Regions from separate parts of the Erwinia persicina genome, predicted to be linked through region 2. Evidence: predicted binding sites of a transcription regulator. Region 2 holds the regulator's gene; the other holds the start of a gene.
The links. Region 2 encodes Fur, which represses iron uptake genes when iron is present. Its sites were predicted from a motif close to ATAATAATGAGAACNACTATCAA; they were not measured.
Positions count from the first base shown of each region.

Region 1: the regulator Fur is predicted to act here: its motif matches at 12,536-12,558, upstream of K6L24_RS00710 (siderophore-interacting protein).

Region 1 covers NZ_CP082141.1:166,945-181,750, reverse strand. Annotated here, with positions in the region: gene K6L24_RS00770 (MFS transporter) at 1-346, opposite strand, end outside; gene K6L24_RS00765 (DoxX family protein) at 343-762, opposite strand; gene K6L24_RS00760 (hydrolase) at 815-1,456, opposite strand; gene K6L24_RS00755 (alpha/beta fold hydrolase) at 1,749-2,570, shown strand; gene K6L24_RS00750 (alpha/beta hydrolase) at 2,605-3,459, opposite strand; gene K6L24_RS00745 (substrate-binding domain-containing protein) at 3,690-4,613, opposite strand; gene K6L24_RS00740 (TIM barrel protein) at 4,726-5,502, opposite strand; gene K6L24_RS00735 (Gfo/Idh/MocA family oxidoreductase) at 5,508-6,527, opposite strand; gene K6L24_RS00730 (sigma-54-dependent Fis family transcriptional regulator) at 6,714-8,690, shown strand; gene K6L24_RS00725 (TerC family protein) at 8,741-9,409, shown strand; gene K6L24_RS00720 (ABC transporter ATP-binding protein) at 9,454-11,286, shown strand; gene K6L24_RS00715 (GNAT family N-acetyltransferase) at 11,309-12,439, opposite strand; gene K6L24_RS00710 (siderophore-interacting protein) at 12,633-13,538, shown strand; gene K6L24_RS00705 (LysR family transcriptional regulator) at 13,539-14,447, opposite strand; gene K6L24_RS00700 (helix-turn-helix domain-containing protein) at 14,649-14,806, shown strand, end outside.
Region 2 covers NZ_CP082141.1:3,313,077-3,327,882, reverse strand. Annotated here, with positions in the region: gene chiP (chitoporin ChiP) at 1-700, shown strand, start outside; gene chiQ (ChiQ/YbfN family lipoprotein) at 728-1,048, shown strand; gene K6L24_RS15265 (beta-N-acetylhexosaminidase) at 1,070-3,724, shown strand; gene fur (ferric iron uptake transcriptional regulator) at 3,782-4,225, opposite strand; gene fldA (flavodoxin FldA) at 4,620-5,150, opposite strand; gene ybfE (LexA regulated protein) at 5,292-5,573, opposite strand; gene ybfF (esterase) at 5,869-6,633, opposite strand; gene seqA (replication initiation negative regulator SeqA) at 6,896-7,438, shown strand; gene pgm (phosphoglucomutase (alpha-D-glucose-1,6-bisphosphate-dependent)) at 7,463-9,103, shown strand; gene kdpE (two-component system response regulator KdpE) at 9,150-9,833, opposite strand; gene K6L24_RS15225 (YbfA family protein) at 10,122-10,328, shown strand; gene K6L24_RS15220 (DUF523 and DUF1722 domain-containing protein) at 10,450-11,409, shown strand; gene phrB (deoxyribodipyrimidine photo-lyase) at 11,424-12,857, shown strand; gene K6L24_RS15210 (type 2 GTP cyclohydrolase I) at 12,860-13,603, shown strand; gene pxpB (5-oxoprolinase subunit PxpB) at 13,782-14,438, shown strand; gene pxpC (5-oxoprolinase subunit PxpC) at 14,432-14,806, shown strand, end outside.

The DNA of each region.
Region 1 (14,806 bases), 1.5 Mb from region 2:
TCAGCACCACCAGGTATTCTACCGTCAGCAGGTTGTGATGGGAGAGAAACAGCAGCGTGCCGCTGACGCTGGCCAGCAGCAACTGGACAAAAATCAGCAGGCGGCGGCGGTCAAGAATATCGGACAGCACCCCGGCAGGGATCGCCAGCAGAAAAATGGGCAGCGTGGCGGCGGTCTGCATCAGCGCCACCGCTGCCGGGTTGGACGACAGTCCGGTGACCAGCCAGGAGCTGGCCACGTCGCGCATAAAACTGCCGGTATTGCCGAGAATGGTCGCAGCCCAGATCACCGCAAACAGACCCTGCTTCAGAGGCGCAAATGCCCCACCTGCGTTATTCTGACTCATTTTGCCGCCCTCCTGTCATGCCACGCCACGTACACCAGCGCACCCGCCAGGCCGAGATGTTCAAAAAAGCCATTCATTACGCCGCCGCGCTCTGTCATCGGCACCTGCCAGAAGCGGTTCGCCATAAAGGTGGCGGCAACGGTAAACAGCGCCAGCGCCAGCGCGCCCAGCCAGCGTCCCCGACCGCTGAGGATCATCAGTGATGCGCCCAGTTCCAGAGCGATCACCGCCGCCGCCATCGGCGCGGCCGGCGACAGGCCGAAATGCTGCATCTCGGCGATGGCGCCTGGAAAATCCAGCAGCTTGACCAGCCCGCCCTGAAGGTAGGCAGAGCACAGGGCTAACAGCGCCAGCCAGCGGACGGTGACCGATCCGGACGCGCCGGGGGACTGAGCAGAAAGGGAAGCGTTACGCATGGATATCTCCTGCCGGGGCGACGCGGTGGTCAGCCCCGGCATCAGTGGGTTATCAGGCTTTGCGGGCCGGGGCTTTATGGACCAGCGTGTAGGCATAATCCACGCCCATGCCGTACGCGCCGCTGTGCTCGCGCACCAGGTCCATCACGTCGTCGTACGTCTCTTTACGTGCCCAGTCGCGCTGGTACTCCAGCAGTACCTGCTGCCAGGTCACCGGCACCGCGCCCGCCTGCACCATCCGGTCGACAGAACGTTCGTGCGCATCCACGCTGGTGCCGCCGGAGGTGTCGGTCACCACATACACCTCAAACCCCTCTTTCATCGCCATCAGCGCCGGGAAGGTCAGACACACTTCGGTCCACAGGGCGGAGATAATCAGCTTCTTACGGCCCGTCGCTTTCACTGCTTTCACAAAGGCCTCATCTTCCCATGAGTTCATTGAGGTGCGCTCAATCGGCTGTACGTCCGGATGCACCGCCAGCAGTTCCGGCCAGATGTAGCCGCTGAAGCTTTCCGTTTCCACCGAGGTGTAAATCGTCGGCACGTTAAAAATTTTGCCCGCTTTCGCCAGGGCTACCGTATTATTTTTAAGTTGCTGACGATCGATGTTGGCCACACCGAACGACATTTGCGGCTGATGGTCGATAAAAATCAGGGTGGAGTTCTGTGGGTCCAGCAGGTCGAATTTAGACATTTTTTTATTCCTCTTCGTTATCCGTTAGCGATGGTGTGAGTGAGTGTTGTGCTGCTGGAAACAAGATTACGTCCGGCGGGGCAAGGCGGATAGCGGAAAGAATTTGGCAACTCGTTCAGATTTTTTTGACAGACGGTTGGCCAGTAAACAGAAGGGAATGAATAACTAAATCATACAGATATGTTGATAAGGATTTTCGGACGAGTTGTCAAAATTAATGCCTTATCTTTCTTTTATCCGGGGAGTTAACGTAAGCCACAACATCACGTCATCCACCTTAGAGGTAACAGATATGAGCACATTCACCACCACTGACGGCACGCAACTTTATTTCAAAGACTGGGGTACCGGCAAACCGGTTCTGTTCAGCCACGGCTGGCCGCTGGATGCCGATATGTGGGACAGCCAGATGAATTTCCTTGCCGAACGTGGCTATCGGGCTATCGCCTTTGACCGCCGTGGCTTTGGCCGTTCTGACCAGCCGTGGGACGGCTACAACTACGATACCTTTGCCTCCGACATCAACGACCTGATTGAGCATCTTGACCTGAAAGAGATCACCCTGGTGGGCTTTTCAATGGGCGGCGGGGACGTGACGCGCTATATCGGCCGCTACGGCAGCGACCGCGTCAGTGCGCTGGTGCTGCTGGGGGCGGTAACGCCGATTTTCGGCAAGACAGATGACCATCCTGAAGGGGTGGAAAAAGCGGTATTTGACGGCATTCGCGACGGATTACGCAAAGATCGCGCGCAGTTTCTGAAAGACTTCGCCACACCGTTCTACGGAATAAATGCCGGACAAACGCTTTCAGACGGCGTCCTGATCCAGACGCAGAACATTGCGCTGCTGGCCTCACTGAAGGGCACCATTGACTGTGTGACTGCGTTTGAAACCACGGATTTCCGTGAAGATATCGCCAAAGTGACGCTGCCCACACTGGTGATCCACGGCAGCAACGACCAGATTGTGCCGTTTGAAGCCACCGGCAAGCTGGCCGCCGCGATGATCCCGGGCGCAGAGCTGAAAGTATACGACAACGCGCCTCACGGTTTTGCCGTGACCCATCAGGAGCAGTTAAATCAGGATCTGCTGGCGTTCCTGCAACAGCATTAAGTCTCCCGGGCCGACCGAAACAGAAGGTCGGCCACTACGTCCTGGCTGCCAGCCACACCGCATAGGCCTCATCCCAGATGGCGGCTGGCGTACCGGCCTTGCCGAGGCCAAAACCGTGCCCCCCCTGCGAAATACGGATCATCTGTACTGACACCCCGGCCTTGCGGCAGGTATCGTGCATGATCACGCTGTTTTCCGGATCAGAGGTGTGGTCATCTTCTGCCTGCGCCAGAAACAGCGGGGGATAGGCGCGGGTCACATAGTTCTGCACCGACCAGTTTGCCTCCTCCGCCGGGGAAGGGTGATTGCCCACCAGCGACAGGTGCGTATTGGTGTGGGTATACGGCGGTTCGAGGGTGATCACCGGATAGATCAGACCGACGCTGTCCGCTTTTGGCACGATCTGGTCGATCGTATCCTGCGGGGCATAGGAGGCATAATCCGGGCGCGCCGCCGCAAGACCGAACATATGCCCGCCGGCGGAAAAGCCGAGCAGGTGCACGTTATTTTCCATTGACCTCACCAGCCGTATGGCACGCTGGGCATCCTGAAACGCCACGCGATTGCCATCCTGCCAGTGTTCACCGGGCAGCCGATAACTCAGCACATAGGCGGTGTAGCCCTTGCTGTTAAGCCAGCGCGCCACCGGCCAGCCTTCGCGCCCCATCCCAATCCAGCGATAGCCGCCTCCCGCAGCGATCAGCACCGCGCGGCCGTTAGGTTTTTCAGGCACAAAGCGCTGAATGCCGGGGCTGACAATGTTGGACCATGATCCGTTGGCCGAAATGCGTAACGCCCCGCTCGGCCCGCCGCCACCGGGGGGCTCATCAGGCCAGAGCGGGAAAAAATCCTGACGGGCAAACAACTTATCGGTGCTCATGGCAAGCATAAACGCACCGGTACCCATGATGAACCGGCGGCGACTAATCAAGATGCATGTCCAGCGTTCTCAGCAAAAAACAGGGGGAGGCGTATTGAGCAACAGCCGGGGCTGGCTCAGCGGCGAAATAGTATGCATATCACGCATAAAATGCCACTGAGATCACACTTTTTTCGGCGGAAAAGGAAAAATAGTCGCGGAGGTCGCTGCCGGGCCCTGCGGCCAGGGCCCGGCGGGGATTACTTCAGGTTTTTACTGGCAAACGCCGCGTAGTTCTCTTTGGTGATCACCTGGTAGGGTATCCACATAAATTTGTCGCCCGCTTTACCATCGATGACCTGTTTTGCCATCGTGACCGCGCCTTTCCCCTGGCCGGCAGCATCCTGGAACACCGTTAAGGCCAGTTTGCCGTTTTTGATGAACTGCAGCGCATCCGGCGTGCCGTCAATGCCCGCCACCAGAATATCTTTTCTGCCGCTCTGGTTCAGCGCCATGATCGCCCCAATCGCCATCTCATCATTATTAGCGGCAATCGCATCGATCTTATCGCCGGACAACAGCCAGCCGGAGGTCACATCGACGGCTTCGTTACGCATCCACTGCGCAGACTGCTTTTCGACCACCTTCATCTCTTTATATTTGGCAATGACGTCTTCGGTGGCTTTGGTTCGCTGGCGGGCTTCTTCCGCTGACAGGGCACCCATCAGAATGGCCACGTTACCTTTGTAATTCATTTTCTTCGCCAGGGCTTCCATCTCCATCCGCCCGCCCAGCAGCGAGTCGGAACCGACATACGCCATCTTCCCGCTCAGTTCGATTTCCGGTTTACGGTTAACGAAAATCAGCGGAATGTTGGCGCGCTTCGCCGCTTCCATCATCGGCTTCACCCCCTGGGTATCCACCGGGTTGAGGATGATGGCGTCCACGCCCTGGTTAATAAAGTTCTCCACCTGCTGTACCTGTACCGCGATATCGCCTTTGGCATCTTCGAACTGCCCCTGGATCTGCTCTTTTTCCATCTCCTTCGCCATCTGCGTTCGCAGAATAGAGACGAAATTCAGGTCGAAATTCGCCAGAGCAACGCCAATACGCAGATCTTTTGCCTGGGAAGCGGGCGCGAGTGCCAGCGCCCCGATCAACAGTGCAATGTTATTCATTTTCATAAAGAGATTCCTGTAGGTGTCGGTAAGTTATTATTTTTGCAGAGTCAGCACAGCGAACGATGCCGATCCTGATACAAACAGCGGCCAGGGCTGGCCGCACAACGGCCTGACATTATTCAAAATGCGCTTTAAAACTGGCCAGGGCCGCTTCACTGTCTCCTGACGCCCAGCCTTCCAGCGCAATGACCCCGCGGTAGTTCATGGCGCGCAGCGCACTGGCCACCGCCCGGTAGTTAATCTCGCCGGTGCCCGGTTCACAGCGCCCCGGCACGTCAGCCACCTGGATCTCGCCAATGGCGTGACCGCAGCGCCTGACCAGTTCAATCAGGTTGCCCTCCCCGATCTGCGCGTGATACAGGTCGAGGTTCATCTTCAGATACGGGCTGTTCACCGCCTCCACCAGCGCCAGCGTATCCGCCGCCCGGGCAAACGGCGTACCGGGATGGTCAACGGCCAGGTTGAGGTTTTCGAGGGTAAACACCCGCCCTGCTTTCTCCCCCAGCGCGGCCACTTTTTCCAGCGTGCGCACGGCTTTCACCCACATCTCGCCGGTGACGATCGCCACCGGTTTCACCGGCAGGCCCTGGTTATCCAGCCCGGTGCCGTGCAGGTTCAGACACGGACAGTTGAGCCGTTCCGCCACCGCCAGCGATTCTGCGGCGCTGCTCAACAGATTCTCTGTCTCGTCATCGTCCGTCAGGTTGCCCGTCAGATAGCCGGTCATTGAGGTAAAGCGGGCCCCGGTCGCCGCCAGCGCATCGATGTCTTTATTGTTCCAGTGCCAGATCTCCACGCCGAAACCCAGCTGATGAATACGCTTCACCCGTTCAATTAAGGGTAAATCCAGAAAAACCATTTCGGCTGACACCGAAAGACGATAGTCCGACATCGCTGTTATCCTCGTAGTTGAATCGGTTTGCCCTGGCGGACAGATGCGATACAGGCCAGGGCGATTTCCAGCGCGTTACGCGCATCTTCACCGGTGGCGCGTGGGGTTTCCCCGCTGGCCGCACAGCGCACAAACTCACTCAGTTCGGCCACATAGGCTTCTGCCAGCAGGTCTGTATCCTGGCGGGAGGTTTCAATGGCGATCCCACCCGCGCCGTAGCGCACGCAGTTATTGACGTTGATATTGCCCATCTGGAACATGCCGTTACTGCCGAACACCTCTGCCCGCACGTCGTAGCCGTACACAGCTTCAAAGCTGGCATCGGCCACCGCTATCGCCCCGTTATCAAAACGAATCGTCACCACCGAGGTATCCAGCAGCCCCTTGTCTTTAAAGTCCGGGCGCACCAGCGCATCCGCAATGGCATACACCTCCACCGGTTTCGCGCCGGGATTGCAGTGCAGCAGCGTGTCAAAGTCGTGGATCAGCGTTTCCAGATAAATGGTCCAGGGCGGGATACCGCTCGGATCGCGTAGCGGTGACGGGTCGCGGGTCAGGGAGCGGATCAGCTGCGGGGTGCCGATCTCCCCCGCCGCGATGGCGGCCAGCGCGGCGGCAAAGCCACGGGCAAAGCGACGGTTAAAGCCCACCTGTAACACCACCCCCGCGCTGCGGGCGGCGGCAATGGCGTGGTCGGCCTCTTCCAGCGTGATCGCCATCGGCTTCTCACAGAACACGTGCTTGCCGGCGCGGGCAGCAGCGGCCACCAGTTCTGCGTGGGTACGTGCCGGGGTGGCGATCAGTACCGCATCAATCTCCGGATCGTCCAGCATCGCCTGCGGTTCACTGTAAAACTTCCCTGCGCCGAGCTGCTCTGCCAGGCGCTGTGCCGCCCCCGGCACCGGGTCAGCAACGGCGGCCAGCACCGCACCCGGCACTTTTTGCGCCAGCGACGTGGCATGGAAGCTGCCCATGCGCCCTGCGCCGATTAATCCCACACGGACGTGTTTGTTAGTGACTGACATTGTGTTCCCCTTAAGGTGGCTGGCTGACGGTTTCCTGGTTAAACAGACATAAGCAAACCCTATGCCAGAGTGCATAAGCCCGTCTGGCGCGTCGCGCGCTGCTCGTGGCGATCACAAAATGGACACAAATAAAACATGTCTACTTAACATGTCGATAAAATGGACATTCCATGAGAGGGAGTAGCGATGAACCAGCCACATCTATCCGCAGCCATCCACACAGAGCGTGACGGGCAGCCGCACCTGCCTGCGGGGCGCGAAGCCAGCCACTGGGACACTCTGCTGGAGCAGGCAAGACATGACTTCGATGCCGGGCGGGAGCCCGCGTTTGTGCGCCCGGAGGTGCTCAGTTCGTGGCAGCGCAGCCGCGACGCCGGCATTGATCCGTCGCACTTTGCCTATACTTCCCCGCCGGAGGAGGAGGTCAGGCAGATTCTGGCCGATAACGCCGGGCTGATTGAAGTGGCAGGTACCATTATGGAAAACCTGCTGGCCTACAACCCGGACGGGCATATCAATCTGACCAGCGCGCAGGGCATCACCCTTTCCTGCTGCGGGCGCGACCTTACGCCCGTCGGCAGTCTGCTCACCGAATCTGAAATGGGCACCAACTGCACGGCCTGCTGCCTGAAGCAGCAGCGGCTGGTCTATATCCTTAACGGGGAAAACTGGAAGCTCGCCCTGCGTCAGCGTCACCTGCAGTGTGCGGCGGCACCGATCCGCGATGCCGGAGGACAGATGATCGGCGTGCTGACGCTTACCGCCAGCCAGGATAATTTTCACTATCACACGCTGGGTACGGTACAGGCCGCCGCCGAAGCGATTCGCCAGCAGCTGATCCTGCAGGCCCTGCTGGCCGAACAGACCTCGATCCTGGAAACGCTGAATGAGGGGGTGATCGTGCTCGATCGCGCAGGGACGATCAAAACCATCAACCGCTATGCCCGGCAGATCTTCCAGATCGAAGTGCGGGCTGGCCAGCAGGTGGACGACCGGCTTAATCCTGAAAATATTCGCCTGACCACCACGGGGTTCTGCAATGATCGTGAAATCATTTTTACGCCCGAGGGTGGCCCGCCCATCCCCTGTCTGGTGTCGGTGATGCCCGCCACGGATGGCGGCAGAGTGATCACGCTGCGTGAAAACCAGCGCATCCGCGCCATCACCCGCCGGGTGATGGGGGCCAGCGCCAGTTATACCTTTGATATGCTACGCGGCAGCGCGCCCGCGCTACAGGTGGCGATAGACAAAGCCCGCAGTAGCAGCCGCAGCGACAGCACGGTGTTGCTGACCGGCGAGAGCGGCACCGGCAAGGAACTGTTTGCCCAGGCGATCCATAATGGCAGCCTGCGCAGCAGCGAACCCTTTATTGCCGTCAACTGCGGCGCGCTGCCGCGTGATCTGGTGCAGAGCGAACTGTTTGGCTACGTGGACGGTGCGTTTACCGGATCCCGCCGGGGTGGCGCGGCAGGAAAATTTGAACTGGCCGAAGGCGGGACGCTGTTTCTGGATGAGATCGGTGATATGCCGCTGGAGGCACAGACCAGCCTGCTGCGCGTCCTGCAGGAGAGTGAGGTGGTACGCATCGGCGCCTCACAGCCGGTCAAGGTCAATGTGCGCATCATTGCCGCCACCAACTGCAACCTGATTCGGGCAGTGGAGACCGGCGCTTTCCGTCGCGATCTCTACTACCGTCTTAACGTCATTTCCATTCCGATCCCGGCCCTGCGCGAGCGCAGCAGCGATATTCCGGCGCTGACCGAGTGGTTCCGCGAGAAAGTCTGTACCCAGTTGAAAAAGATCAACGTGCAGTTCACCCCCCGCGCCCTGGACGCCCTGAGCCAGTATCCGTGGCCGGGCAACGTCCGCGAACTGGAAAACATCGTCGAACGGACGATCAACATGACCACCGGCCTGTTTATCGATGTACAGGATCTGCCGGATGAGGTGTTGCAGGGCAGCCAGTTCGCCCCTGCGGTCCCCCGCGCTGCGCCACGGCAGGCAGCACGCCTTGACAGCCAGGAGCGCGCGCATATCATTACCACGCTCGACGCGCTTAACGGCAACCTTCGTCAGGCCGCTCAGGTCATGGGGCTGTCTCGCGCCGGGTTGTATAATAAACTGAAGAAATATCAGATCAGCGCCAACGACTTCCGGCGCTGATGCCAGCGGGTCATTCGGTGACCCTTCTCCTCTGCGTTAACTGAGTGCTTATGTGGTTCGAACATCTTGATTTCGCCCTTATCCTGCTGCAAATCGTGGCGATTGACCTGCTACTGGGGGGCGACAATGCCGTGGTGATCGCCCTCGCCTGCCGCAAACTTCCGCCGCAGAGGCAGAAAAAAGCCATTATTCTCGGCACGATCGGGGCCATTGTCGCCCGGGTGGTGCTGCTGATCATCGCCGTGCAGCTGCTGGCGCTACCGTGGCTGAAGGTGGCCGGTGGCCTGCTGCTGCTGTGGATTGGTTTTAAGCTGGTCAGCAATGATGAGGAAGAGGCCAGCGTCAGCAGCGATAGCCGCCTGTGGAAAACGGTCCTGACGATCACCCTGGCCGACGTGGTGATGTCGCTTGATAACGTGCTGGCCGTGGCGGCCGCCGGGAAAGGTAACGTCTGGCTGGTGTCCCTGGGCGTGCTGATCAGCATTCCGGTGATTGTGATGGGCAGCCAACTGGTGCTGAAAGTGCTGTCGCGCTTTCCGTTTATCGTCACGCTGGGCGGGGCGCTGATTGGCTGGATTGCGGGCAGTATGCTGGTGACAGACCCGGCGCTGCTGCGTTTTACCGGCCATCTGGCATCACTGCACTGGATTGCCGGCACGGTCGGCGCGCTGCTGGTGATGGGGTATGGCGTAGGGAGAAGTGTACTGGCGAAGCCCTGATGCACTAAACTCCAGGTTCCCTGCCGTAAAAGTGAGCCTGCGTTATGCTGTATCGCCGTTTTGAAAGGATGATCAATATCTTCAGGGATGCCCCGGCCGACACGCCGCCCGCTAACGTCTGGGCATTCTATCTGTTTTATCTGCGTCAGGTATGGCCCTGCTTCGCGCTGCTCCTGATTATCGGCCTGGTCGCCTCACTGATCGAAGTGGCGCTGTTTCGCTACCTCAGCCGGATAATCGATCTGGTCAATACCAGCCCCGCCGCCACCTTTTTCAGTGACCACGGCGGAGAACTGCTGTGGATGGTCGCCGTCGCGCTGCTCTTCAGGCCCCTGTTTATTGGCCTGCATGACCTGCTGGTGCACCAGACCATCAACCCCGGCATGACCAGTATGATCCGCTGGCAGCATCATAACTACGTGCTGCGCCAGAGCCTGAACTTCTTTCAGAATGATTTCGCCGGACGTATCGCCCAGCGCATTATGCAGACCGGTAGCGCCCTGCGCGACTCGGCGGTGCAGGCGGTGGATGCCCTGTGGCACGTGCTGATTTATGCCATCACCACGCTGGTGCTGTTTGCCGAAGCCGACTGGCGGCTGACCGTTCCGCTGTTGATCTGGATAGTCGGCTATGTGTTGTGCATGCGCTACTTTGTGCCGCGCGTGAAGGCCCGTTCGGTCGCCTCCAGCGATTCGCGCTCGCGCCTGATGGGCTGCATTGTCGACGGTTACACCAATATCACCACGCTAAAACTGTTCGCTCACAGTGACCTGGAGCAGCAGTACGCGCGCGAAGCAATCAGCGACCAGACGGTGAAAACCCGCCGTCAGGGGCGGATGGTGACCAGCATGGACGTGGTGGTCACCACGCTGAACGGCCTGCTGATTATCAGCACCACCGGTCTGGCCCTGTGGCTGTGGACGCAGTCGCTGATCAGCGTCGGGGCCATTGCCCTCGCTACCGGCCTGGTGATCCGCATCGTCAATATGTCGGGCTGGATTATGTGGGTGGTGAACGGCATCTTCGAAAATATCGGCATGGTGCAGGACGGCCTGCAAACTATCGCCCAGCCGGTGAAGGTCAGCGATAAACCCCACGCCCCCGCGCTGCAGGTTAAGCAGGGTGAAATCCACTTTGACGCCATCCGCTTTAACTACGGCGGCGAACGCCAGGTGATCGACGATTTACAGCTGACGATCCGTCCCGGTGAAAAAATTGGTCTGATCGGCCCGTCCGGGGCCGGGAAGTCGACGCTGGTCAATCTGCTGCTGCGGCTGTACGACCTGAACGGCGGGCGCATTGTGATTGACGGCCAGAACATTGCGGAGGTCAGCCAGGAGAGCCTGCGGGCGCAGATTGGCATGATCACTCAGGATACGTCACTGCTGCACCGGTCGATTCGTGACAACCTGCTGTATGGCCGCCCTGATGCCACGGAGGACGAACTGATGCAGGCCGTGCATCAGGCGAAGGCCGACGAGTTTATCCCGCAGCTGTCTGACTCGCTGGGACGCACCGGGCTGGATGCCCACGTGGGCGAACGCGGCGTGAAGCTCTCCGGTGGCCAGCGTCAGCGTATTGCCATCGCCCGCGTGCTGCTGAAGGATGCGCCAATCCTGATTATGGATGAGGCGACCTCGGCGCTGGACTCCGAAGTGGAAGCCGCCATTCAGGAGAGCCTGGAAACGCTGATGGGCGGCAAGACGGTGATTGCCATCGCCCACCGCCTGTCCACCATTGCCCGCATGGATCGGCTGGTGGTGCTCGAACAGGGGCGTATCGTCGAGATCGGCAGCCACAGCGAACTGCTGGCAAAAGGCGGCCTGTATGCGCGCCTGTGGCAGCACCAGACCGGCGGTTTTGTCGGCGACGCCTGATTGTCGCCCGGGGCGGCGGGCATCACTGCCCGTCTCCCTGACGCCACGGCAGCGCCGACCGGGCCTCCTCCGCCCAGGCGCGAACGCCGTCCCGCTCCTGATCAAGGAAACCGGCAACGGCATCCTGTAATCCGGGATGACGCAGCAGGTGCCAGGACTCGGTCAGCACCGGCTCAAACCCGCGGATCAGCTTATGCTCGCCCTGCGCCCCGGCATCAAAACGCCGCAGGCCGTGGGCAATGGCATACTCCATTCCCTGCCAGAAGCAGGTTTCAAAATGCAGGCGGTCGAACTCCTCCAGGCAGCCCCAGTAGCGGCCGTAGAAGGTGTCGCCGTCCACCAGGCTGAAGGCCATTGCCACCGGTACGCCGTGCTGGCTGGCGATCACCACGCGGATGGCTTCCGGCATGCGTTCGGCCAGCAGGCTGAAAAAATCACGCGCCAGATAAGGCTGACGGCCGCGTATCCGGTAGGTGTTCGCATAACAGGCATAGATAAAATCCCACTGCGCTTCCTGCACGTCGCCCCCCGCATACCAGACAAACTCCACCCCCTGGCTGGCCACCAGCTGGCGCTCTTTGCGCAGCTGTTTGCGTTTGCGTGAGGTCAGGAGATCGAGAAAATCCTGAAAGTCACGAAACCCCCGGTTGTGCCAGTGATACTGGCAGCCCAGGCGCGGCAGCCAGCGGGGATCGTCCGCCAGGCCGTGCTGAACCCGCTCATCGCTGAAATTGATATGGGCGCTGAACAGCGACTGACTTTCAAGGAAGCCCGGCAGCGCCTGCAGCAGCTGTGCCCCCGCGCCTGCCTCGCCCAGCAGCCGCGCGCCGCTGACCGGGCTGAACGGCACGGCCGACAGCCATTTAGGATAGTAAGGAATGCCTGCCCGTTCGCTGGCTTCGGCCCAGGCATGATCGAAGACGTATTCACCCATCGAGTGATGTTTGGCATAGCCCGGCATCGCGGCCCGTGGCGTCCCGTTCTCCAGCCACAGCAGATGCTGCGGCTGCCAGCCACTGGCGCGGCTGACCGCGCCGCTCTCCTCCAGTGCCGAAAGAAACGCATGACGTAAAAAAGGCTGATCGTTGGGGGTCAGGGCATCCCACTGACTGGCGGGAATATCGGTCAGCTGTGTCAGGACCATCAGGGACATCGGCGTGCTCCGCAGTTACCACAGGGAAAGGCTTACGTTGACCGCTTTTCGTGCCGGGATCAATCCGTTATTACGGCGGCCTTCATGTAAAGAAGGCTCATACTCATTCTCATTATCATTTAGCTTTGCTATTCTTGCCGACCTTATGCACGTTGTCATACGTGCGCGGCTTTCAGCTTTACGAGGCGGATTTATGGCGGGTGTTCAGGGTTATCGCTTATTTAATGTGGTGCTGGCGCGTAAGCAGGTACTTTCACCTTCGATGCTGCGCTGCGTTTTCAGCGGCCAGGATATCCGTCAGATGAAGATGGATGCGCCGGATCAGCGCATTAAGCTGCTTTTTCCGTCGCTTAACGGCACGCCGTCATCGCTGACCGACGACGGGGATAAAACCTGGTGGGAGAAAGCGCGGGCCATGCCGCAGGAAAGCCGTCCGATTGCGCGCACCTATACCCTCCGTCATGTCAATGCAGAAGCCGCTGAGGTGGAAGTGGAATTTGTCATGCACGGCACCGAAGGCCCGGCATCGGCGTGGGCGCTGTCGGCGGAGCCGGGTGCGGCGCTGCAAATGGTGGCCCCCAACCTTGCCTGTCCGACCAGCAGCGGCGGCTACGAGTGGGCCCCGCACCCGGACGTTGAACGGGCGCTGGTGGTGGCGGACGAAACGGCGCTGCCGGCAGCAAAGGCAATCCTGGAGCAGCTGGCCGGCTGGGATAACCCACCGCAGCTGCAGGTGTTCCTCGAAGTGCCGAAGCGTGGCGACTGTGTTGACCTCAGCCACTACCGGTTTGCCGATATTCACTGGCTGCCGCGCGAAGTGATCGGGGCATCCCACGGCGAAGCGTTACTGAGCGCGGTACAGCAGCAGGTGATCCTGCCTGCCAGCGCGCTGGTGCGGGGCGAGCTGCATGAAGAAAGCGAAGGCGATATTCTCTGGGATCGCGCCGACAGCGGCGATAAGCGCTTCCACGGCTGGGTGGCCGCCGAGTCCAGCGCCGTCAAGCAGCTACGCCGCTACCTGATTGGCGAGCGCGGTCTGTCGCCGGAATGCATCAGCTTTATGGCGTACTGGAGTCGCGGCCCACGCCGCGAGGGGTGATCATCGCGTCATCAGCCGCTGGCTGGTCTCTTTCAGCGTGTTATAAAACCAGGTTTTGGCCGTGATATCGCCGATTTCCGTGTGTGCATAGAGATACACCTCAAGGTTCGGTAAGGTAAACGGCAGTTCGATAATCCTGCCGTTGCCGCGCGCAACGTAGATTTTTGCCGCGCTGGACGGCAAGGTTACCAGCAGCTCGCTGGAAGCAATCAACTCCCCCAGCGCAGCAAAGTGCGGCACCTCCAGCGCCACCCGCCGCTCAAAGCCATACTCTTTGATCCGCTCCTCGACCAGATAATGGCCGCTGATGGTCGACACGATAATATGCTGCTCTTCCAGGTACGCTTGCTGCGTCAGCGTCTCGCCGATGCGCGGGTGTTCACGGTGTAACAGACAAACATAGCGCTCATCCATAATCCGGTCACGCTGGGCCAGCGAGATGCTCTCGTTGCGGCTGCACAGAGCGGCATCGACTTTCCCCGTCAGCAACCACTCATCCAGCTTACGCATCTCTACGGGGATCACCTCCAGCTGAACGTTAGGAGCCACCGTGCGCAGGTGCCTCACCAGCCCGGGCAGCAGCAGCAGCTCCCCGAGGTCAGAGAGGGCGAGACGAAATTTGTGAAAGGATGTGTCCGGCGAGAAGCTGCGGGTGTCCGCCACCGCCTTCTCAATACCGCTGAGAGATTTTTTAAATACGGTATAAAGCTGCGTGGCGGTGGGCGTCGGCAACATGCCTTTACGACTGCGCTTAAACAGCTCATTTCCGGTGGTATCCCGCAGCCGGGCTAAGGCGTAGCTGGCGGAAGGCTGGGTGATATACAGACGTGCGGCAGCGCCGCTGACGCTCTGCGTTTCATAAATCGCGATAAACACCCGGACCAGGTTCAGGTCCATATTCGATGGCATATAGGTAGTATCTATTATCTAAGATTAAAATTATCTATTTGAACTATTTTAAGCGCTCTAATACCATCGCTTCCACGTTTTTTTGATATGTTCTTCGTTTTTTTTCATATCGCAATTATTTCAATAAAATCAAAACAATAACTAACTTCCTTGTTTTTTTAAGGCAGGAGTGGGCGCAAGCCCGTCATCGCGGAGCTCAACATGAAAAATGAAATCGTCGACGTTATCGTCGACTGGATCGACGATCACCTTGAAGAAGGGCTGAATATCGAAACGGTTGCGGCAAAATCGGGCTACTCAAAGTGGCACTTACAACGCGCGTTTAAACAGCAGAAAGGCATCACGCTGGCGACATTTAT
Region 2 (14,806 bases):
CAAATTAGTTTTAGAAGGAGCGTTCGGACAGGCAGCAGATTACATGGACCAATATTTTGCTAAAGCATCTTATGCTTTTCCACTTATTGGCAATGATCTGCGCACCAGCTGGCAGTTCTATGGTGCCAAAGATAAAGAACATGGCGGTGCGGAAAATATTAATGATGTTTACGAGGGGCTGGCGTGGCTTCAGGCGTTGACTCTGGGCTATATCGCGGGGCCATTTGATTTTCGCCTTGAAGGAACGTGGGTAAAAGCTGAGGGTAATCAGGGCTATTTCCTGCAGCGTATGACACCCGGTTACGCCTCCTCCAATGGTCGCCTTGACGTATGGTGGGATGCCCGGTCCGACTGGAATGCCAATGGTGAAAAAGCGCTGTTTGCCGGGGTCATTTACGATCTCGTCAGTTGGCAGTTACCAGGGTGGGGTGTGGGTGCCTCTTATGCCTATGGCTGGGATGCGAAACCCAGCAGTAATCCGGTTTATAACCAGAGCTCGCGTTTAAAAGAATCGGCGTGGAACCTTGATTTACTCTATACGATTCAGGAAGGCGCGGCGAAAGGGACGTTGTTCAAGCTGCATTACACCCGCTATGACAACCACAGCAATATTCCCAGTTACGGCAGTGGGTACAACAATATTTTCCAGGATGAAAAAGACGTTAAATTTATCGTAATTGCGCCTTTCACCCTGTTTTGATTGCGCAGGACTGACAGGAGAATGGGTATGAAAGCAGGGATAACAATTTTCTTGATGCTGCTGTTGTGCGGCTGCATGTCGCAGATGCAGCGTAGCAATACGCCAGAGCGCGAAGCCTGGCGCAGCTGTATTAATCAGGCAAACGGCAGCGCTGAAAAGGTTAAGGCCTGCAAACCGCTACCTGGCTCTCTGCACCAGCAGCCACAGCACCAGCAGTTTGCCCGCCAGGAAAGTGTGCGAGTCCTTGACTATGAACGCTGCCTGGACGCGGAACAAATGGGCGGCGGTGAAGGTGTTCATGAACGCTGTGGCAAACTTTGGCAGGAAATTCAGCAGGCTAATCAATAATTGACAAGGAAGGATGCAATTATGAATGTTAAAAGAACCAGTCAGTTAGCACTGGCAGTTATCGCTATTCTGGGAAGCAGTACCGGTCTCGCGAGCCAGCAGCTGGTGGATCAAATCAGTCAGTTCGGTGTTAGCTATCAGGTTACTGATAACCATGCTGCGCTCAACGGTGTGGACTGTGCTGTACTTGGGGCTGACTGGGCTTCCTGCAACCGCGCCACGATTACGCTGACGAACAATGGGCCAACAATCACCAGTAAAAACTGGGCAATCTATATGAGCAACGTCCATAAAACGCTGGCTGTTCAGAACGATCAGTTTCGAATGGTGCATATTGTCGGCGATCTGACCCGGCTGGAACCTACGGATAAATTTGTCGGTTTGGCACCCGGGGCTTCTGTCGTCATCCCGATTGTTAATGAGTACTGGCAGCTATTTAGCACGGACGTGATGCCACGCTGGTATGTGACGTCCGGTGATGCTAAACCAAAAATCATTCAGGCTACGGATACAGAAGATCTCTCTCGTTTCGTGGTTCCGATTGGTGATCAGTGGAAACGCACTCCTGAAGATAAAAATATTCTGATGGAAGCTGGCAGCCGCTACGTGAAAAATCAAGATGTTAAACAACTTGCTGCCAGCGAACTTCGTGGACAAATTGTTCCCACTCCGCTGAAAGTGGTGATAGCGGAAGAGGATGCCGATCTCAGTCAGGGTATAAACCTTAATTTGGCGAGTTTACCGAAAGATCGGGCGGAAGCCGTTAAACAACGTTTCTCCCTGCTGGGCGTGAAACTGAATGCGGCAGGTTATCCTATCCTTACCACCGTGAACCCAGCAGCCCTGAAAGATATTCCTTCGATATCAGGGGCTTATAGTTTGGTTATCTCGAAAGATAAAGCCGAGGTGATTGGGTACGATGCGCAGGGGGTTTACTACGGTCTGCAGTCAATTATGTCACTCCTGCCAGCAGACGGAAGTCATCGTATTGCCACCTTGAAGGCTGATGATGCACCACGCTTTAGCTACCGCGGCATCTTCCTTGATGTGGGCCGAAACTTTCACAGTAAAACGGCCATCCTGAGGATGCTTGACCAGATGTCCGCCTGGAAAATTAACGTCTTCCACTTCCATCTCACGGATGATGAAGGCTGGCGTATTGAAATTCCTGGCCTGCCAGAGCTGACTGAAGTGGGTAGCCGACGCTGTCACGACCTCAAAGAACAGCGTTGTCTGTTACCGCAGTTAGGCTCAGGGCCGTTCAGCGATAATAACGGAAGTGGCTACTTCAGCCGTGACGACTACATTGAGATTGTGAAATTTGCTGAAGCACGCGGTATCCAGGTATTGCCAGAAGTCGATATGCCTGCCCATGCCCGCGCTGCCGTGATCGCCATGGAAGCGCGTTATCAGCACCTGATGAACGCTGGCCGTGCAAAAGAAGCGTCAGAGTACCGTCTGGTCGATCCAGGAGATAACTCCAATACTACGTCGGTACAACTTTATGACCGGACCAGCTATCTGAACCCATGCCTGACTTCCTCACTGCATTTTGCTAATAAGGTCATCAGTGAAATTCAGCTTATGCACCGCGAAGCCGGGCAGCCACTGCGTAGCTGGCACTTTGGGGGGGATGAAGCAAAAAATATTCGTCTTGGTGTTGGCTATACCGATATCAAACACCCTGAGGCGGGTAAAGGTCAGCTTGATCTCAGCAGGGAAGATCAGCCGTGGGCGAAGTCCCAGGTTTGTCAGGCCATGATTGCATCAGGTAAGGTCAGCGATCTGGGGCATCTTCCGAGCTATTTTGCTTTGAAGGTCAGTGAATTAGTCAAAAAACACGGTATTGAGCGAATGCAGGCCTGGCAGGATGGTTTGAAAAATGCCCAGGATGCCCATGCGTTCGCTACGCCTGAAGTTGCGGTAAATTTTTGGGATACGCTTTACTGGGGTGGCTTCGACACGGTGAATGACTGGGCGAACAAAGGCTATCAGGTGATTGTTTCAAACCCAGACTATCTCTATATGGATTTCCCGTCTGAGGTGAATCCACTCGAAAGGGGCTATTACTGGGGCACTCGTTATAATGATGAACGTAAAATGTTCAGTTTTGCGCCGGATAATATGCCACAAAATGCAGAAACTTCTGTTGATCGTGACGGTCAGTTCTTCAATGCGAAATCTGACAAACCATGGCCTGGTGCAACCGGTATGTCGGCACAGTTGTGGAGTGAGACTGTACGCACTGATGACCAGATGGAGTCTATGATCTACCCGCGTATGTTCTCTGCAGCAGAGCGCTCCTGGCATCGTGCGGCTTGGGAGCAGGATTATCAAGCTGGCAAAGAGTATCGGGGCGGTGAAACGCAATGGATTGACCAGCGTGCTTTACACGATGACTGGCAGCGATTCGCCAATATTCTTGGTCAGCGAGAGCTGGCTAAACTCGATAAGCATGGCATCAGCTATCGTTTACCGGTGCCAGGCGCACGCATTGTGGCTGGCAAACTTGAAGCTAACACGGCCTTCCCTGGTTTAGAGATGCAGTTCAGCACCGACGGCGGAAAGCGCTGGCAGTATTACGACAGACAAAACCTACCAACGGTAACCGGAGACGTGCAGATTAGAGCGGTAAGCCCGGATGGGCAGCGCTTCAGCCGACAGGAATCATTGTAAGACAGGCATAAAAAAACCGATGGCAGGGCCATCGGTTTTTGCATTCAGTCGATCAGATTACTTATCGTGCAGAGTCTCGTCTTCACGGCAATCACCCAGCGAACAGTGGCCATAAAGATACAGGCTGTGGTTGCTCAGTTTAATACCATGACGCGTAGCGATTTCACGCTGACGCTCCTCAATATATTCGTCTCTAAACTCAATGACTTTACCGCAGTCCAGGCAGATCAGGTGATCGTGGTGGTGCTGTTGGGTCAGTTCGAAAACGGATTTACCGCCTTCAAAGTTGTGGCGGGTAACGATCCCCGCGTCATCGAACTGGTTCAGGACACGGTAAACCGTAGCCAGACCAATTTCTTCGCCCATATCAATCAGGCGTTTGTACAAGTCTTCCGCACTGACGTGATGGCCCTCTGGTTCCTGAAGCACTTCCAGAATTTTCAGTCGGGGAAGCGTGACTTTCAGGCCGGCCTTCTTTAATGCGGTGTTATTGTCAGTCATGCGGATATTGTCCTGTTACTTTGCGAGTCACTTAGTGGCTGAAAAGCCCTGAACATCGGTCGGCGCTAAAAATGAGTGCGTTTCAGTATAGAACTGATAATTCGAAATGAAAACCAAAAGGGATGCCTGAAACCGCAAGGGATGTAAGGATAAGTGTCGTTACATCCAGGGAAGCGCGCGCCCGGATTATGTTGGTTTAACATCTCGATCTGCCTCATCTCATCGCCCTTAGGGCGACTCACGTCCTCAATAATGGGGCTTGCGCTGAGAAAGCGGGTAACCGATGGGGTTATTGTACAGTTTTGCAGATGAAAGTTACAAATATGTATCTATTACTTCTATAGGAAAAACCACTCACTTGATGTGAGATACCTCCCACATCAAGCTGTTATAGCTATGCTTCGATAATGTCTTGCAGCTGAAGTTCATCTGAAATTTGTTTTACCCACTGCTCAACACGCTCGTTGGTGAGCTCCGGCTGACGGTCTTCATCAATGGCCAGGCCAAGGAAGTGGGTGTCATCTGCCATGCCTTTAGAGGCTTCGAAGTGATAGCCTTCACTCGGCCAGTGGCCAACAATGACGGCACCGTTCGGCTCAATGATGTCACGGATAGTGCCCATCGCATCACAGAAGTACTCCGAGTAATCTTCCTGATCGCCACAGCCGAACAGGGCCACGAGTTTACCGTTGAAGTCGATCTCTTCCAGCGTCGGGAAGAAGTCATCCCAGTCACACTGTGCTTCACCGTAGTACCAGGTCGGGATGCCCAGCAGCAGAATATCAAAGGCTTCAAGGTCTTCTTTGCTGCTTTTAGCAATATCACGAACTTCTGCAACATCTTTCCCCAGTTGCTTCTGGATCATTTTTGCAATGTTTTCGGTATTGCCTGTATCGCTACCAAAGAAAATGCCGACGAGTGCCATGAGCTTAATAACCTCTTGAATCTTAATGATATGGTGACTGCTGATTTTTTAGCAGATATCGTTAATGATAACAGACCGCCGTAAGCGGATAAATGAGTAATACTGCTGGTTTTGTCGCTGAGTGCTCACCCCCCGAAAGAATCAGGGCTGATGGCTTTGCAGCTGTGCCAGCAGCATCTCTTCAATCAGCTCACTTCGGCTCATATTACGCTCGAAAGCCAGCTGATTCAGGACATCCACCGCGTCGCTGTTCATTTTCAGCTCAACACGTTTCAGGCCGCGCACTTTATCACGCTTGAGCTGATTACGTTTGTTGATACGCAACTGCTCATCACGCGTCAGCGGATTGGTCTTGGGTCGTCCCGGACGACGTTCATCTGCAAACAGATCGATCGTTGTGCGGTCCGTATTCTCTTTTGCCATAGGAATCGTCGTACTGAAAGGCTGGATGACTGATGAATTGGCCGATATGCCGTCTGAGGGTTCAGCAGCGGCAAAATTTTAGCGCGCCATCATACCCCAGTGAAAGTGGTGACGACAATCATTTATCCCCTTCATTCTTCAAGCGGTCGGGGGGATGATGGCGTCCTTAATCCGGCCCTTCCTGGGCCTGTTCCCGGCCACTGAGTGATTTCTGCTCACACCCTTGACCGAACGTCTTGCCGCCCTGCAGCAACACGCATGATTTTGGTTATGATAACCGGAGCAAATAATTTTTTTACAACGCAAAAAAACGACGAATAGCACGTAACACCGCATCGGGCTTTTCGGCATGTACCCAGTGCCCGGCACCGCTTATTACATGTGCACGGGCCTGCGGGAACTGTGACATTAGCGCATCACGATATTCGTCTGCCAGATACGGTGAGCGGTCTCCGCGAATGAAAAGCACCGGGTGCGGCCAGGCCGGTAGCGACTGCCAGCCAATAATGTCGTCATAACAGGACAACAGCACGGGAACGTTGAAGCGCCACTCACCATCATGAAATGATTTGAGCAGAAACTGAATCACGCCTTCTTCGTCAATCGACTGCCGCATCAGCGATGCTGCTTCACTCCGTGAGGTGATAGCCGCATTTGTCACGGCGTTCAGGGCTGTGAAGATGTCATCGTGGTGACGGGTGGTGTAAGCCACTGGCGCAATATCAATCACCACGATACTCTCTACCCGATCGGGGGCCAGCGCGGTCAACGCCATAGCGATCTTCCCGCCCATTGAATGTCCGATCACACTAAAGCGATCGACCTGCAAGTCGTCAAGCGTTTCCAGGATGTCCTGAGCCATCAGGGGATAATCCATCTCAGGCGCACGCGAAGACAAGCCGTGATTGCGCACATCGAGTTGAATCAGACGACGATCGTCTTTTAATCCCCGGGCCAGTACGCCCAGGTTGTCCAGGCTGCCGAACAGGCCGTGGATCAACACCAGAGGCAGTCCATGAGTCGCAGATTGTTCAGATTGCAGGCGGAAATTCAAATTCATAGCGAAAGTTCTTACAGTTGGCACGAGGGCTTAGGGTATCATGGATCCCACAATTTCTGCCGCTGGTGCGAATCACGGAGATGATCTTTTTGCGGCATATTCCGACTTTTGCCCTGAAAAGGGCATGGCGCTACACCCCGGCAGGATTTAACTTTATAATCCTGATGTTAGAACTGGGCAGGCTAAACGCCGTGAGGGTGACGAGAGTCTTCGTCCCTGAGTAACCGGGTTCTGATACAAGCACTAACCGTACTGGATAAAGATGAAAACGATCGAAGTCGACGAAGAGCTATACCGCTATATTGCCAGCCACACTCAGCATATTGGTGAAAGTGCATCAGATATTTTGCGCCGGATGCTGAAATTCACCGCCGGTCAGACCATGTCAGCGGTGTCCGCCTCTGCGATGGCAAAAGAGCCTGTTGCGGGTGGCATTAAAACGGAGTCCCGGCCGCAGGATCGCGTTCGCGCGGTGCGTGAGCTGTTGCTTTCGGACGAGTATGCCGAGCAGAAGCGGGCGGTAAATCGTTTCATGCTGATCCTGTCAACTTTATACAGTCTGGATGCCAAAGCGTTTGGTGCAGCGACTGAATCGCTGCAGGGTCGAACCCGCGTCTACTTCGCGGGTAACCAGCAAACGTTGGTAGAAAATGGCACCCATACGAAGCCTCAGCACGTTCCGGGCACACCGTACTGGGTGATAACCAACACAAATACTGACCGTAAGCGCAGCATGGTGGAACACATTATGCTGTCGATGCAGTTCCCGGTGGAACTGACAGAGAAAGTTTGCGGTACCCTCTAACTGAAGCGTCAGGGAGAAGCGCCAATGGCCAATCACCCCCGTGCCGGCCAACCAGCCCGGCAGAGCGATTTGATTAACGTTGCACAATTAACATCTCAGTATTATGTCCTGCAGCCTGAACTGGGTAACGCAGAACATGCGGTGAAATTTGGCACTTCCGGCCATCGCGGTAGCGCGGGCCGTCACAGCTTCAATGAGACTCACATTCTGGCTATCGCACAGGCGATCGCCGAAGAACGTAAAAAGAATGGTGTGACCGGTCCCTGCTACGTCGGCAAAGATACCCATGCGTTGTCTGAGCCGGCCATCATCTCGGTACTGGAAGTGCTGGCCGCTAACGGTGTGGATGTGATCGTACAGCAGGATAATGGCTACACGCCAACGCCGGCCATTTCCCATGCGATCCTCGAACACAACAAAGCCGGTGGTATTCAGGCAGACGGTATTGTGATCACGCCGTCGCACAACCCCCCGGAAGATGGCGGCATTAAATACAATCCGCCAAACGGCGGGCCTGCCGACACCAACGTGACAAAAGTTGTGGAAGATCGTGCTAACGCGTTGATCAAAGATGGCCTGAAAGACGTGAAACGCATTCCACTGGATCAGGCGTGGGCCAGCGGTCATCTGACTGAACAGGATCTGATCCAACCTTATATTGAAGGTCTGGCGTTGATCGTGGATATTCCGGCGATTCAGAAAGCAGGGCTGAAAATTGGCGTTGATCCGCTGGGCGGCTCAGGTATTGCCTACTGGCAGCGAATTGCGGAATTCTACAAGCTGGATCTGACCATCGTTAACGATGCGGTCGATCAGACTTTCCGCTTTATGCATCTCGACCACGACGGCGTGATCCGCATGGACTGCTCGTCTGAGTCGGCGATGGCGGGCCTGCTGGCGCTGCGCGACAAGTTCGATCTGGCCTTTGCCAATGATCCTGATTACGACCGTCACGGTATTGTGACGCCTGCAGGACTGATGAATCCCAACCACTATCTGGCGGTTGCGATCCAGTACCTGTTCCAGCACCGCCCACAGTGGGGTCAGGACGTTGCCGTGGGTAAAACCCTGGTGTCCAGCGCGATGATTGACCGCGTGGTTGACGATTTAGGGCGTAAACTGGTGGAAGTGCCGGTAGGCTTCAAATGGTTTGTCGACGGCCTGTTTGATGGCAGTTTTGGTTTTGGTGGTGAAGAAAGCGCAGGGGCTTCCTTCCTGCGTTTCGACGGCACACCATGGTCAACCGATAAAGACGGCATCATTATGTGCCTGTTGGCAGCCGAAATTACCGCGGTCACCGGCAAGAACCCACAGCAACACTACGATGAACTGGCTCAGCGTTTTGGTGCGCCAAGCTACAACCGTATCCAGGCACCGGCGACCTCGGCTCAGAAAGCCGCGCTGTCTAAGCTTTCCCCTGAAATGGTCAGCGCTGACACCCTGGCGGGCGATCCTATTACCGCGCGTCTGACGGCGGCGCCCGGGAACGGGGCATCCATTGGCGGTCTGAAAGTCATGACCAAAAATGGCTGGTTTGCTGCACGTCCTTCCGGTACGGAAGACGCTTATAAAATCTACTGCGAAAGCTTCCTTGGTGCTGAACACCGCGAGAAGATTGAGAAAGAGGCCGTAGAAATTGTCAGCGCCGTGCTGAAAAACGTCTGATTGCTCAGGCTGTGCATGAAAAGGGCTCACTGGTGAGCCCTTTTTTTTATGGCATAAAACGGTAGCCCACGCCGGTCTCGGTTAGCAAATGCTGCGGGCGGGCGGGGTCACACTCCAGTTTCTGCCGCAGATGTCCCATATAGATACGCAGATAGTGGCTGTGCTCTACCGCATTCGGCCCCCAGACCTGAGTCAGCAACTGGCGCTGAGTCATCACTTTCCCCGGGTGATTAATGAGGCTGACCAGCAGGCGAAATTCAATCGGGGTCAAATGCAGATCTGCACCTTCACGCATCACACGGCGGGCGGCAATGTCCACCCTGATGCTGCCAAAATTGACCTCTGCGGCGGGCCCCTCATTTCCCGGTTGTGGACGGTGACGCATCGCCACCCGAACCCTGGCCAGCAGTTCGCCAACGCCGAAAGGTTTACTGAGGAAGTCATCCGCGCCGGCATCCAGAGCACTTATTTTATCCTGCTCATCGCTGCGCGCTGACAGCACAATCACCGGCATACTGCTCCACTGGCGTACTTCACGAATAAACTGCGTCCCATCGCCATCCGGCAGACCGAGATCAAGTATTACCAGCTCCGGTTTGCGTGTGGCGGCTTCAATGAGACCGCGACTCAGGGTGTCGGCATCGACCACGCGGAAACCTTCGCCCTCCAGTGCCACACGCAGAAAGCGGCGGATCTCTTTTTCATCTTCGACAATCAGGATGGTGGACACAAAACCTCAGCAGCTAACCAGAGTGGAGAGAGACGTCATGATAACAGCTGCTAATTTAGCAAAAAGTCAGCAGGGCGTCCGTGTTTGGTGACAATTCTCTGATGATGTTAATAAAGGGATCGGTATTGCAGTGAATATTTAACCAAACTGTAACCTTATTTCATTTTTCATACCAAGAATGATTTTTTTTTCGTCAAAAGTGGTCGGATCAGTAGTAAAGTTACACCTCAGGGAGTATTATTTTGTTCAGATTACACACAGCCACTTTTATTCATCCCAGGAGGACGTATGAGTCTTTATCATAACTATTCATCTACTCGGATTTTCATGCGTCGCACTGCGGTGCTGTTGATCGGCATCGCTGCGCTGCCGATCATGCTGTTCCGCCACGATCGCGCCCGTTTCTACAGCTACCTGCACCGTGTCTGGGCGAAAACCAGCGATCAGCCAGTCTGGCTGGCACAGGCTGAAGCGGCCGGATGTGATTTCTACTGATTGTATTGAGAGCTATACCTCAAAAGCTGTTTAATCCCGCCGTCAGGCGGGTTTTTTTTGCCTGTTGCCCTGAGTTTACGCTACACTGAAATCTGTACAAGATATTTGAGGTTGTATAATTATGGGCGATAAAATTCCGGTTGGTATCAGTGCCTGTCTGTTAGGCGAAAAAGTCCGTTTTGACGGCGGCCATAAGCGCAATGAATTTGCGGCTGAACAACTGGCGCCCTTCCTGCGTTATGAACCGGCCTGTCCTGAAATGGGCATTGGCCTGCCCACGCCACGCCCTGCGTTGCGTCTGACAGAAGGGCCGGGAGAGAATGACATTTCCCTGTGCTTCAGTAACGGGCAGCAGGCACCGGTGACTGAAAAGATGGCCGTCTGGTCTCAGGAGAAAGTCAGCCGCCTGCGCCACCTCTGTGGTTATATCGTCTGTGCTAAATCGCCGAGCTGTGGAATGGAGCGGGTGCGGATTTATCAACCCGATAACAATAACAATCGCAAAGTGGGTATTGGTGTGTTCACCCGCGAGCTGATGGAACAGATGCCGTGGCTACCGGTGGAAGAAGATGGACGCCTGCACGATCCGCTGCTGCGTGAAAACTTCGTCGCCCGCGTTTATGCCCTGCATGAATTTAACCAGCTCTGGGCCAGTGGGCTGACACGCGCCAGGCTCGTCGCTTTCCATACGCGTTATAAGCTACTGCTGCTGGCGCACTCTCAGCCTGCCTACCGTGAAATTGGCCCCTTTGTCGCGAAGATGGATCAATGGGAGTCCCTGGAAGCCTTTGCGCTGGAATATCGCCAGCGCCTGATGGACCTGATGAAGAATATCGCTTCACGCAGCAATCATACTAACGTGCTGATGCATGTTCAGGGCTACTTCCGTCGTGAGCTGACTTCGCCTCAGCGTCAGGAACTGGCCGGTCTGATCGACCATTATCGCCAGGGTATTCAGCCTTTACTGGCGCCCATCACTTTACTGAAACATTACATGGCGGAATTCCCGCATCCGTGGCTGGCCGGGCAGCGCTATTTCTCGCCTTATCCGGAAGCGCTGCGCCTGCGGTACGGACATTAATCTCAGGGAGCTTTATGACAACTCATCTGGTCTGGCTGCGCAATGACCTGCGTATTAATGACAACCACGCGCTTCATGCTGCCTGCCGCTCAGAGAATGCACGCGTTATTGCCCTGTTTATCGCCACGCCCGCTCAGTGGGCGTCGCATCATATGGCCCCGAAACAGGCGGAATATATCTGGCAAAGCCTGCTAGATGTACAGGCTTCGCTGGCGCAAAAAGGCATCCCTCTGTACAAAGCGGAATGTGATGATTTCAGTGCCTCCGTCTCTCTGCTGCAGGCCTTTTGCCGGGAACATAAAGTCGATCGCCTGTTTTATAACTATCAGTACGAAGTGCACGAACGTCAGCGCGACGCTGAGGTGGAACGCACGCTGTATAACGACGATATTATGGTTCAGGGATTTGACGACAGCCTGCTGCTGCCACCGGGCAGCGTGCTGACCGGCAGCCGCGAGATGTACAAAGTCTTTACGCCGTTCAGTAAGGCGTTTGTAAAACGTCTTAAGGAAGGACTGCCGGAGTGTCTGCCTGCGCCAGATGTCAGAAGCAGCGGGGCGATTGAGGTGGAAGACAGTAGCAAGTCGCGCTTTGATTATCCCTGTGAGGCAATTGATGCCGACCTGTTCCCGGTGGGAGAGAAAGCCGCCATTGCCCGCCTGCGCGCGTTTTGCCAGCAACCGGTCACCCTTTACCCGGAGCAGCGCGATCTGCCCGCCCTGGACGGTACCAGTCGTCTGTCGGTCTGTCTGGCGACAGGAGTACTGTCTCCGCGTCAGTGTCTGCACCGGCTGCTGAAGCAGCATCCCCAGGGGCTGGAGGATACGAAGGTCTTCGTCTGGTTGAATGAGTTGATCTGGCGCGAATTCTATCGTCATCTGCTGGTGGCTTACCCTGCGCTGTGCCGGCATCAGCCTTTTACTCAGTGGACGAAAGGCGTGAGATGGCGAGACGATCCGCAGGGACTGCAGGCATGGCAGGAAGGAAAAACCGGCTATCCGATTGTTGATGCCGCCATGCGCCAGCTGAACACGCTGGGCTGGATGCACAACCGCCTGCGCATGATCACCGCCAGTTTTCTGGTGAAAGATCTGCTGATCGACTGGCGGGAGGGCGAACGCTATTTTATGTCACAGCTGCTGGATGGCGATCTGGCCGCGAATAACGGTGGCTGGCAGTGGGCCGCGTCTACCGGTACCGATGCCGCCCCGTATTTCCGCATCTTTAACCCCACGACCCAGGGCGAGCGCTTTGACAAAAGTGGGCAATTCATCCGCTACTGGCTGCCTGAGCTGCGTAATGTACCGGAAAAATACATTCACCAGCCGCACGAGTGGGCAAAGAAAAATCATCAAAGTCTCGATTATCCTGCGCCGATCGTGGAACATAAACAGGCACGCCTGCAAACCCTGGCTGCCTTTGAGGCAGCACGAAAAAAGACGGACTGATTATGCTGAATACTGAACTCGAACAGCGTGTTAACCAACTGCTGAATACGGCGGACTTCAAAGACTATGCGCCTAATGGCCTGCAGGTTGAAGGCCGCAGCGAGATTAAAAAAGTGATTACGGGTGTAACCGCCTGCCAGGCGCTTCTTGATGAGGCCGTGCGTTTACAGGCGGATGCCGTACTGGTTCACCACGGCTATTTCTGGAAAAGCGAAGCGCCAGCGATTAAAGGGATGAAACGTCAGAGACTGAAAACCCTGCTGGCAAACGACATCAACCTCTTTGGCTGGCATCTTCCCCTGGACGGACACCCGGAGATCGGTAATAACGCCCAACTGGCGAAGCTGTTCGGCATTGAGGTGAAAGGGGAAATTGCGCTGCTGTTGCCGTGGGGTGAACTGAAAGAGCCTGTTAGCGGCGACGTCTTTGCTCAACGGATCAGCGCGGCGCTGGGTCGTGAGCCGCTGCACTGTGGCGACAATGCGCCTGCCCTGATCCGACGGGTGGCCTGGTGCAGCGGTGGTGGCCAGGGGTATATCGATCAGGCCGCCGCATTTGGCGTGGATGCTTTTATCAGCGGTGAGGCGTCCGAGCAGACCATTCACAGCGCACGTGAGCAGGGCCTGCACTTCTTCGCCGCCGGCCATCACGCCACTGAGCGTGACGGAATCAAAGCGCTGGGCGAATGGCTCGCGCGTGAGCATGGCCTGGATGTCACCTTCATCGATATCAATAATCCTGTCTGACCCTTCCTGCCTGTCAGCGCCCGGAGAAATCCGTGCGCTGAAGGTTGACTCCGTTATAACAATTCCGCATAACTGTCTGTCATATTTGCAATAAGTCCGATTTGTGACCTGCTGGCGGTCGTCATACCGCCGCGGATCGAGAGGATATTGCCCATTTTCGGCTTTGAGGAGACGCCTTTTGCAACGAGCACGTTGTTACCTGTTAGGCGATCGGGCTGTGGTGCTGGAGCTTGAACCGCCGGTATCACTCGCCAGCCAGCAACGTATCTGGGGACTGACACAACGATTACAGGATCGCCCTGAAGTGATCGAGGTTGTGCCGGGGATGAATAATATCACCGTGATGCTGCGCGATCCGCAGCAGACCGCGCTGGATGCGATTGAATGGCTGCAGCAGTGGTGGGAAACCAGTGAATCTCTGCAGCTGGAATCGCGACTGATAGACATCCCGGTGGTTTATGGTGGACAGGGCGGCCCCGACCTTGATGAGGTGGCGCATCACAGCGGCCTGAGTCCGTCGCAGGTGGTGGCCTGCCATACGTCGGTAGATTACGTTGTCTACTTTATCGGTTTTCAGCCGGGTTTCCCCTATCTCGGCGGGCTGGATGAGCGGCTACATACTCCGCGCCGTGCTGAACCCCGCGTGCAGGTGCCGGCAGGATCGGTGGGTATTGGCGGCAGCCAGACCGGCGTGTATCCACTGGCGGCCCCGGGCGGCTGGCAGCTGATCGGTCATACGCGCACCGCACTGTTTACCCCCGACACCCATCCCCCGGTGCTCCTGCGCCCTGGCGATCGCGTGCGTTTTGTGCCGCAGAAGGAGGGCATATGTTAACGATTATTCGTGCCGGGATGAGCACCAGCATTCAGGACGGCGGCAGGGTAGGCTGGCGAAAATATGGCATCAGCCTCAGCGGTGTACTGGATCATCCCGCGATGCAGACCGCCAATATGCTGGTGGGCAATGCGCCTGACAGTGCGGTGCTGGAGATCACCCTGGGCCAGTTTTGTGCAGAATTCAGGCGCGATGGCTGGCTGGCTCTGACGGGGGCCGGCTGTCATGCCGAACTTGACGGAAAACCCGTCTGGACGGGGTGGCGGACCGCGGTGAAAGCGGGGCAGCGTCTGACGTTAAGCCTGCCGCAGCGTGGCATGCGCAGCTACCTGGCGGTCGATGGCGGATATATTATTGACGACAGACTG